DNA from 2 places in the Methylobacterium indicum genome. Region 2 is predicted to be linked to the other one. Evidence: riboswitches for the same ligand, from Rfam matches in the RefSeq annotation. Region 2 holds a riboswitch; the other holds the start of a gene.
The links. Region 2 has a riboswitch for thiamine pyrophosphate ahead of thiC (phosphomethylpyrimidine synthase ThiC). Riboswitches for the same ligand answer to the same signal wherever they lie in the genome.

Region 1 (5,353 bases), 1.6 Mb from region 2:
GATTGCTGGGAAGCCCACTTTGCGGGGTTATCCGAACGAGGCTCTTGCAACAACTCGCGGACTCCCACCGTGCGCGCCGGCTTTCATTACTGAACGGAAGCCCAGACCTCACCCCCCGGGAGAAAAATAACCCACGCCTCTTGCGGGGCGGTGATTGAAGCGGGCCGGGTCGCGGATTCAGATCGACGCCTGGATCAGCACCCCAACCGTCGGTGCCCGCATCACCGCCCCCATCATGGCCACGGCTGCAGCCCCCACCGCGCGGCAGGACGGCGCCGTCGTCGGATCAAGGCCGCCCAGCGCCACGACCGGCATCAAGGCGGCCGCCTCGCCGAGCGCGGTAAGCCCCAGGGCCGGCCCATACCCCGGCTTGCTGGCCGTCAAAAAAATCGGGCTCAGGGTCACGTAATCCGCCCCCGCTTCCCGCGCCGCCCGCACCTCGGCCAGCGAATGCGCCGAGACGCCGAGCAGCGCCCCCTGCCCCAGCCGCGCCCGGGCCGGGGCGACCGCCGCCGCGTCGCCGAGCTGGACGCCGGCCGCCCCCACCTGCGCCGCCAGTTCCACGTCGCGCCCGATGGTCAGTGCCCCACCGACCCGGGCGAGCTGGGCGACGAGATGTTCGGCGAGCGCCGCCCGCTCCGGGGCGGGCAGGTCGCGATCGCGCAGCCAGATCCAGCGGGCGCCGGCCGCCAGGCAGGCGGCGACGCGGGTCTCCAGCGGCTCGGGGCAGCCGTGCCGGTCGGTGACGACCAGGAGGCGGGCGGGCAGGCTCACGAGCCGACGAGGCCGAGTTGCGGGCTCGACGGCTCGGCCCGGGCGCGGCGCGGGATGCGGCCGGCGCGATGCGCCAGGCGGCCGGCCTCGACGGCGTGGCGCATCGCGGCGGCCATCCGCACCGGATCGTCGGCCTTGGCGACGGCGGTGTTGAGGAGGACGGCGGCGGCCCCCAGCTCCATCGCCACCACCGCGTCCGAGGCGGTGCCGATGCCGGCATCCACGATCACCGGCACCGGGGAGCGGCGGCAGATCAGTTCGAGGTTCGCCGGGTTGGCGACGCCCATGCCGGAGCCGATGAGCGAGCCCATCGGCATCACGGCGGCGGCCCCGAGATCGGCGAGCCGGCTGCACACCACCGGATCGTCGTTGCAATAGGGCAGCACGACGAAGCCGGACTCGACCAGCTGGCGGGTGGCCTCGATCGTCTCGGCGACGTCCGGGTAGAGCGTCTCGCGGTCGCCGATCACCTCGACCTTGATCCAGTTGGTGCCGAGCGCCTCGCGGGCGAGCTCCGCGGTCATCACCGCGTCGCGGGCGGTCTCGCAGCCGGCGGTGTTGGGCAGGAAGCGAGCGCCCTTCAGCCGCGCCACCGTGTCCGAGCCGTGGCCGTGGAGCGAGATGCGGCGGATCGAGACCGTCACCACCTCGGCCCCGCTCGCCCGCACCGCCTCGCTCATGATGGCCTGCGTCGGATAGCCGGCGGTGCCGATGAGGAGGCGCGAGGCGAGCGTCGTACCGGCGATGACGAACGGATCGTCGTGGGAATCTGTCATGGGGTTTCTCCAGATTTCATAGGTAGTTCGTCCGAGCGTCTTGCCGATATCCCACCCACGACCTCATCCTGAGGTGCGAGCGCATGCGAGCCTCGAAGGAGGGCTCCAGAGATCGCAGCGGCTTCTGGAGCCCTCCTTCGAGGCTCAGCGATCTTCGATCGCCCGCACCTCAGGATGAGGTTGGAGGATGGGAATCACCAACAACATCGAGCGTTGCCGGAAAGTTCTTCTGATCGATCGTTCCTGCATCGAGCTTGTTCTGGACGCAGTTTCGTCTGGCCAAATGCTTGAGGCGATCCCAATCACTTCGGATCAGCGCTTCCTTCTTTGCCCGACCCCAACCTTTGATGCGCCGCTCCATAGCGATCGCATCCGTGATGCGCTCGAACATTTCGGCATAGACGAGTGTCACGGGTCGGCGCTCGCGGGTGTAGCCAGGATAGGTGCCGGTCTGGTGCTCGCCGAGGCGCTTGTCGAGGGTCTCACCACGTGCCGAGCCGACATAATAGCTGCCATCGGCGCATCGAAGGATGTAAACGAAGGCGTTCATGAAAACATGTCTCCGCCTGCTGATTCATAGTAACGGACACCCGATCTCCAACCCCAAATTTCATCCTGAGGTGCGGGCGATCAAAGATCGCTGAGCCTCGAAGGAGGGCTCCAGAAGCCGCTGCGATCTCTGGAGCCCTCCTTCGAGGTCAGTCCATCGCTGATGGACTGACACCTCAGGATGAGGTCGAGGGCGGGGATGGTGAAAGCGTCCGTGATGCTGCACGATCCTATCGAACGATCTCCCAACCGCTACCCGCCCTGCATGGCGCGCACGATCTCGACGCGGTCGCCCTCGCCGAGCGGCGTTTCGGCCCAGGCGCGCTGGCGCACCACGGCGCCGTTGAGGGCGATGGCGAAGCCCTGGGGGCCGGAGAGGTCGAGGTCGGCGGTCTCCTCGCGCCACAGGGCGTCGAGGGTGGCGGCCGCGCTGTCGCGGGGCTCGCCGTTGACGAGGATCTTCATGGGGTCTCGCGGGACGACGGGGTGAAGCGGGCAAGGCCGAAGGGCGCGGCGACCGGCAGCGTCTCGCCGCGCAGGATCAGGGCGGCGACCGCCTCGGCGGTGACGGGGGCGAGCAGGTAGCCGTTGCGGTGGTGGCCGGCGGCGAGCACGAGGCCCGGCAGCGCCTCGCCGAGGATCGGGGCGTCGTCGTCGGAGGTCGGGCGAAAGCCGCTCCAGACGCCGGCCACCCGCATCTCCTCGACGCCCGGAAGCGCCCGGCGGGCGCCCTCCAGCAGGGCGTAGAGGCCGCCGGCGGTGAGGTGGGGGTCGAAGCCGGTCTCCTCCACGGTGGCGCCGACGATCAGCGTGCCGTCGGCCTTCGGCGCCATGTGGACCTGCTCGGTCCAGACGACGTGGGTGAGCCGGCCGCTGCGCGGCGTCATCTGCAGCGCCATCGACTGGCCCTTGAGCGGACGCACCGGCAGGGCGAGATCGGGGATCAGCCCCCCCTCCCCGGCCCAGGCGCCGGAGGCCAGCACCGTGGTGCCGGCCCGTAGCGCGCCGGCCGAGGTCTCGATGCCGGTGACCCGCCCGCCCTCGCGGGTGAGTGCGGTGACGGTCGTCTCCTCGACGAGCCGCCCGCCGGCCGCCCGCAGCGCTTGGCGGAGGGCCGCCATCACCCGGGCGGGATCGACCTGGTGGTCGTCGGGGCAGAAGAGGCCGGCAGTGACGGTGGGGCGCAGGCCCGGCTCGCGGGCGCGCACCGCCGGGCCCGACAGCCACTCGGCGGCGAGGCCATCGCGCCGCTGCAGCTCGTGGCGGAAGCGCAGGCGCTCGACCTCGTCGCGGCCGAGCGCGATGACCAGCGTGCCCTCGCGGCGGTAGTCGATGGTCAGGCCGGATCCGGCCTCCAGCTCGTCGCGGAACGGGTGCCAGAGGCGCTGGCTCTCGACGCAGAGCGGCGACAGGCCCTCGCCGCCGGGCTCGTGCTCGGCGGCGGCCGCCAGCATGCCGGTGGCGGCAAGGCTCGCCCCGTCTCCGGCCCGGCCCCGCTCGACCACCGCGACGGCGAGGCCGGCGCGCGCCAGCCGCCAGGCGACCGAGAGGCCGATCAGCCCGGCGCCGATCACCGCGACATCGGCGCGCTCCGGCAGCCGGTCGGTCTCTGGGGATGTCGCCGGCCCGCTCCGCCGTCCGATCGCTTGCGCGTGCACCCTCGTTCTCCACGGTCGCCCGAAGAGAGTGGACAGCGCCCGGCAACCGGATGATGCGCGAAGCCCTGAACGGGCCTGTCCAATCCCTACGCCGGTATGAGCCGGATCAGGTTCGAAGGATTTCCGCGCCGACCGAGGCGTAAGAGCCTGCAGTCCAGCGGTGTCTCAGCCCCTTGCCGGGGATCTCCCTGGAACAGCCGGAATGTGGCGAGCCGGCCCACTTTCGTCAACCGCCCTCGATCAACCGCCCTTGCCGGGCCGGTAGATCGCCATCTCCTCGGCAATGCCGTCGAGGGGGTGGGTGCCGAGGAGTTCGGGATCGCCCCACAGGAAGTCGACGAAGGGCTTCGACATCAGGAGGGGCTCGGACAGGATCTTGTTGAGCTTGGCGAGCCGGCTCGCCAGATTCACGTCGCGGCCGATCACCGTGAAATCGAGCCGCGCGCCGGAGCCGACATTGCCGTAGGCCGCCTCGCCGTGGTGAAGCGCGATGCCGATCTCGATGCGGGTGGGAAAGCGCCCGGCCCGGTTGGCTTCGTCGACGCGCCGCAACGCCGCCTGCGCGGCCGAGAGCGCACCCTGCGCCGCGCCGCCGAGATCGTCGCCGCTCTCGCGAAAGATCGCGAGAAGGCCGTCGCCCATGTATTTCAAGACCTCGCCGCCCTCGCTCTCGATCGGCGGCACCAGGCAGTCGAAATAGGTGTTCAGCAGCTCCACCGAGGCCTCGGGGGTGAGGGCGTCGGTGAGGTGGGTGTAGCCGCGCATGTCGGCGAACAGGATCGCCGAGCGGATCCGCTCGACCTGGCCGCGGCGGATGAAGCCGGCGAGAATCGCCTGGTGCGGCCCGTCGCCGACATAGACCCGCAGCACGTGGTCGAGCCGCGCGTTGAGCCCGCGCATCTCCATCACCGCCGACAGGGTCGGGATGATGAAGCGCAGGATCGCGAGGTCGTCGTCGGCAAAGCCGCGGGGATCGCGGGTCGCGAAGGTCACGCCGTTCTTAGTGCCGTTGGTGAAGAACAGCGGTACGGTGATGTAATGGGTGTAGCCCGCGCTTTTGAGCTCCGGGACGATGCTGAACTGGTCGTCGGGCGTCTGGCGCAGATCGAGGATCAGCCACTGGCCGGTGGCGTAGACATGCGCGAAGGGAGAACGGGAGAGCGCCTTCTCGGACGCCTCGCCGTGCGGAAAGAGGCGGAAGCTGACGCCGTCCTCCCGGGTCCAGAACCGGCCGACGCCGGAATAGTCCGAGTGCAGGGCGTCGATGGCGGTGGTCGCCCGGTCGACCGGCACGCCGAGGTCGTTCAGCCGCTCGGCCATGCCGGCCAGGAGATCGCCGGATTCCGGCAGCCGCGCGCCTTCGCTGAGCAGCCAGTCGCGCAGCGCCACGCATTCGCGAAACAGGCCGATCGGAATGTCGCTCGCCTCCGACCCGTCCGCCGCGGCCGTGGGCGTCGGAGCGGAGTTGGGGCGAGGCTGGTCGGACATGGCTCTGACATGGGCTTCACCGTGCGGGACGGCAAGGCTTGGGGCAGGGACGATCGGCAACCGGTACGCCCACTCGACCGGGAGGATCCGGCGAACCTTGGCGGGTCG
Region 2 (5,353 bases):
GATGCCCGGCGCTGGCATAGAGCAGCACCGCCGCCATGCCGACGAGCGCGAACGCGGTGGCGAGCCGGGTCCGCAGCCCGATCGGGTCGCGCCACCACGACAGGGTGGCGATGCCCGCGAGCAGGGTTGCGGCCGTGCCCGGCACCAGGGCGGCTCCGTCACCGGCGATCAGCGGCAGGCCGGCGGCGACCGGCACATGGGCCCAGAGCAGCGGGATCAGGATGCGGGCGAAGGAACGGCGGAGGTCGTCGACGTCGGTCATCAGCGGGCGGTGCTCGGTGACGGTGGAGAATGACGGGAGGTCGCGGGCGGGGAGGGGCCGCAGCCGCCGGCGACGAGCGGATCGAGGACCAGCCAGGCGCCGGCGCCGTAGAGGCGCCGGACGAAGCCGGGCGCCTCCGAGCGCGCGACGACCAGGCCGGCCGGGCCTGCGCGAACGAGCCGGCCGCCAGCGGCGGCCACGATCGCGGCCGCCTCGCCGATCCCGGCGCCCGGACGGCCGAGCACCGCCACCGCGTCCGAGCGCGGCAGAGCGACGACCAGGAACGGGGCCAAGGTCAGGAGCAGCAGACCGGTGCCATCCTGGAGGCGGGATCGCGCGGCCATGAGGCTCGTCCCATGCGTGAATGGCGGGGACCTTGCGGGAGGAATGCCTTACGGCCGGTAAAGCGCAATGTCCGGATTTTGCGGGACTGATCCTCGACTTGAAGGGCAGGGTGTCCGTGGCGCCTTCAGCGTAACGGTTAGCTGGCGCGCAACTGCTCCCGTCCGCGACGATCGCGTGCACCAACGAAAACGGCGCCCCGCGGGGCGCCGTCCTGTCGTGTGGCGTGATTTCGCTTGGGAATGCTTGGCGGGACTTGACGGGACTTGGAAGGGCCTGGCGAGCTCAGGCCGTCGGTGCGGCGGCGAGGCGCGGCGCCGGGCGGGCCTCGTCCTCGCCGACGAGGTGGAAGGCGGCCGGACGCCGGAACAGGAACCGGGCCGGGGTGTGGCGGATCACCCGCTCGATGGCGAGCGGCACCACCACGGCGGTCAGCGTCACGAGGAGCGCGACGAGGCCGATATCCTCGATCACCCCGCTGCGCACGAGGGCCGTGCGCAGGGCCGCCATCGGCAGGAAGAAGGCGAGGTAGATCACGATCGAGCGCTCGCCGCAGGCCCGCAGGGCGGCGGTCACCGGGCCGCCGGCCCGGGTGAGGAGGGCGGCGGTCGCCACGATGGCGAGCGCGCCGGCGGCGCCGAGCATCAGGCTCACCACCGGCAGGCTGGCGAGCGTCGGGTGGGAGGTCAGCCCGGTCGGCGTGAAGACGAGGAACGCCTCGATCGACGCCCAGGCGGCGAGGCCGAGGAGCGCGAGGCCGGCTCGCGCCCGCACCCAGTCGGCCAGGGCGAAGATCCGGGCGGCGAACAGGTAGCCGGCGACGAAGTAGACCAGCCGGTCGCAGAACTCGTCGATCAGCGTCGAGCCGGTATGGACCGGGGCGAGCTGGAGGAGGGCGGCGCCGATCAGCAGCACCGGCCAGGGCAGCCGGCGCAGGAGCTTCACGACGACCGAGAAGACCGCCAGCAGGTAGATGAACCAGAGGGTCGAGTAGGGCTCGATCAGGCCGTGGGCGAGATGGGCCGCGAAGGCGCCGGGCCCCGCGCCGTCGGTGATCTGGCCGTACTTCACCGCCGACTGGAGCACCATCCACAGCAGGTAGAAATACGCGAAGTGGACGATGCGCCGGTCGGCGAAGAGCCGCCAGTCGCGATCGACGACCCGGCCGACGAACAGGCCCGAGAGCAGGAAGAAATCCGGGATCCGGAAGGGTTTGGCGAACTCCACGACGTGATGCATGAAGCCCTCGCCCCCCATCGCCTCGCCGACCCCGAGGGTCGAGTGCATCATCACCACGAGGATGATGCAGATGCCCTTGGCGACGTCGACCCAGGCGCGGCGCCCCGGGGCGGTCCCCGCGCGCGGGCGAACGGGATCGTCCGGCCGGACCGAGAGGGCGGGTTCGGTGTTGGGACGGGCGGACATCGGGCGTCTCCGGAGGATCGCCCGGGAGGCTGCCAGGGAGACGTAAAGATCGGATCGGGCCCGGTCCCGTAAATTGCGGCGAACCGGGCAACAGGCGATTCACCTTACCGCCCGAGGGGCCGCCGGCTACCGGACGCTCCGCTTCGTCTCGCGCCGCGTCCGGGTCATCCGCGTCGCGGCGTGGAAATCGTCGGGCTTGGTCCGCACCCAGGCGAGGAAGCGGGCGATCTCGGGCTCGGCCCGCAGGCTCTCGACGTCGTTGAGGCGCCGCGCCAGCTCCGCCTCGCTGTGCCGGGCATGGATCGCCGAGTGGCAGATCTGGTGCAGCTGCACGGTCTCGCCGTGGGTGCCGCCCTTCAGCTTCGGCGTCAGGTGGTGCCGGCTCTGGCGGGCACCGGGCGGGATCGGCCGCTCGCAGAGCGGACAGATGACGGCGGGGCGGGTCCCCAGACCATGGGTCGAGGGGTCGTCGTCGCGCCAGCGCCGCTCTCGACGTCCCAAGGCCAGCTCCTGCAAGGGCGGGGAAAACTCCTCCGTATCTGGGTCGCCGGGCGGCCGGGGTTCAAGGCCGCGTGGGCGATGTCGCGGGGGCCCGGATGCCGCAGCGTCCCTCGGGAACGCCCCCGGAGCCGCGATTGACAAACCTCCCCCGCCGCCGGACAGTGATGGGGTTACCGAGGGGAGCCCCGCCGGCAGGGGCTGAGATTGGACGAGCGCGCGTCCTGACCCTTGAACCTGATCCGGTTCGTACCGGCGGAGGGACGGGAACCTGCCATGACCGACGTGACCCGTGCGTCCTCGCGCCCCGAGGCCGGATCTCCTCGCCCGGAGAGATCCATGAACGCACCCATCCTCCCCCCGAAAGATCGTCCGAAGACCGTCACCACGGGGCCGGTCACCGGCTCGGTGAAGGTCTATGCCGCGCCCAAGGACCGGCCCGACCTGCGGGTGCCCTACCGCGAGATCGCCCTGACGGATCCGGGCGAGGCCCCGGTGCGGGTCTACGATCCCTCGGGCCCCTATACCGAGACGGACGCGCGCATCGACCTGTCCGCCGGGCTGCCGGAGATCCGCGCCGGCTGGCTCGCCGCCCGCGGCTACGCGGCCGTCGCCCCCCGGGCGGTGAAGCCGGAGGATAACGGCTTCGTGCCCGAGGATCGGCTGGTGGCGCCGTGCCCGGCTCCCCGCACGGTCCGGCGGGGAGAGACCGGCCAGAGGGTGACGCAGCTCGAATTCGCCCGGGCCGGGATCGTCACCGAGGAGATGATCTACGTCGCCCATCGGGAGAACCTGTGCCGCGAGGCGATGCTGGCGCAGGCCGAGGGCAAACTCGCCGATGGCGAGAGTTTCGGGGCCGCGATCCCGCCCTTTGTCACCCCCGACTTCGTGCGCGAGGAGGTGGCGCGGGGCCGGGCGATCATCCCGGCCAACATCAACCACACCGAACTTGAGCCGATGGCGATCGGCCGCAACTTCCTCGTCAAGATCAACGCCAATATCGGCAACTCGGCCGTGACCTCCTCGGCCGCCGAGGAGGTCGAGAAGATGGTGTGGGCGATCCGCTGGGGCGCCGACACGGTGATGGACCTCTCGACGGGGCGCAACATCCACAACATCCGCGGCTGGATCCTGCGCAACGCCCCGGTGCCGATCGGCACCGTGCCGATCTACCAGGCGCTGGAGAAGGTCGGCGGCGATCCGCTCAAGCTCGACTGGGAGGTGTTCAAGGACACCCTCATCGAGCAGGCCGAGCAGGGGGTGGACTACTTCACCATCCATGCCGGCGTGCGCCTCGCCCACGTCCCGCTGACGGCCCGGCGTGTCACCGGCATCGTCTCGCGCGGCGGCTCGATCATGGCGCGCTGGTGCCTCGCCGGGCACCGGGAATCGTTCCTCTACGAGCGCTTCGAGGAGATCTGCGACATCTGCCGCGAGTACGACGTGTCGTTCTCGCTGGGCGACGGGTTGCGGCCGGGATCGATCGCGGACGCCAACGACGCCGCGCAGTTCGCGGAACTCGAGACGCTCGGCGAACTCACCAAGATCGCACAGGCCAAGGGCTGCCAGGTGATGATCGAGGGTCCCGGCCACGTGCCGATGCACAAGATCAAGGTCAATATGGACAAGCAGCTCGCCGAGTGCGGCGAGGCGCCGTTCTACACGCTGGGCCCGCTCACCACCGACGTGGCGCCGGGCTACGACCACATCACCTCGGGCATCGGCGCGGCGATGATCGGCTGGTTCGGTACCGCGATGCTCTGCTACGTGACCCCGAAGGAGCATCTCGGCCTGCCGAACCGCGACGACGTGAAGACCGGCGTCATCACCTACAAGATCGCCGCGCACGCCGCCGACCTCGCCAAGGGCCATCCGGCGGCGCAGGTGCGGGACGACGCCCTGTCCCGGGCCCGGTTCGACTTCCGCTGGGAGGACCAGTTCAACCTCTCGCTCGATCCCGATACCGCCCGGGCCTACCACGACGAGACCCTGCCGAAGGACGCCCACAAGGTCGCGCATTTCTGCTCGATGTGCGGCCCGAAATTCTGCTCGATGAAGATCACCCAGGACCTGCGCGCCGACGTGCTGGCGATGGAGGCGGCGAGCGCCGTGGTCGGCGAGGCCACACCGCTCGACGAAACGGCCCGCGCGGCCGGCATGGCCCAAAAATCGGCGGAATTCCTGGGCGAGGGCGGGAGACTCTACGTCGACGCCGGATGAGCGCGTCCTCCGCGCGCCCGACCGGTCGGGCGCGCGGAACCGATCCGGTCGCCGGCGCGCCGCGCGAGGATGTCACGAATGCTGATGCAGGCCCCGAAGGCTCCGCCGGACCCGGCCCGGCCGGATCGCGCCGGATCGCGCCCCAGCTCGATCGTGCGCCGCCTCGTCGTCTTCGCCCTCGGCCTGGCGGTGCCGATCCTGATCTTCGGCGGCGTGGTCCTGTGGCAATTCGCGGGCGCTGCCCGCGCCCGCCTCGAGGCGGAGGCGCTGGGGCGGGCCCGGATGGAGGCGGCGGCGGTCGACCGCGAGGTCGCGAGCCTGACCGCCACCCTGGAGGCCCTGACCCTGTCGAACGCGCTCCAGCGCGGCGACGTGACGGCCTTCCGCGAGCAGTTGCAGGAACTCTTCCGCCGCAGCGGCCTCTCGGCGACCCTGCGCGATCCCGATGGCCGGCGGCTGATCGACATCGGCGCCGAGCCGATGCCGGAGCGCCTCGATGCCGCCGATGCGGCGGCCCTGGCCGGACGGCCGGCGGTGTCGGGCGTGGTCGACGGGCGCTTCCGAGTGACGGTGCCGGTGATGCGCCGGGGCGGCGAGGCGGTCCTG

Region 1: it holds a riboswitch for thiamine pyrophosphate, as region 2 does, so the genes downstream of both, thiO (glycine oxidase ThiO) here and thiC (phosphomethylpyrimidine synthase ThiC) in region 2, are expected to answer to the same signal.

What each region holds. Positions count from the first base shown of each region.
Region 1 covers NZ_AP024145.1:6,406,738-6,412,090, forward strand. Annotated here, with positions in the region: gene miv_RS29720 (thiamine phosphate synthase) at 178-774, opposite strand; gene thiG (thiazole synthase) at 771-1,550, opposite strand; gene miv_RS29730 (GIY-YIG nuclease family protein) at 1,720-2,100, opposite strand; gene thiS (sulfur carrier protein ThiS) at 2,352-2,564, opposite strand; gene thiO (glycine oxidase ThiO) at 2,561-3,757, opposite strand; TPP riboswitch at 3,823-3,956, opposite strand; gene miv_RS29745 (adenylate/guanylate cyclase domain-containing protein) at 3,998-5,245, opposite strand.
Region 2 covers NZ_AP024145.1:4,815,463-4,820,815, forward strand. Annotated here, with positions in the region: gene miv_RS33755 (methyl-accepting chemotaxis protein) at 1-262, opposite strand, end outside; gene miv_RS22335 (hypothetical protein) at 262-606, opposite strand; gene miv_RS22340 (acyltransferase family protein) at 890-2,029, opposite strand; gene miv_RS22345 (HNH endonuclease family protein) at 2,156-2,530, opposite strand; TPP riboswitch at 2,697-2,808, shown strand; gene thiC (phosphomethylpyrimidine synthase ThiC) at 2,867-4,747, shown strand.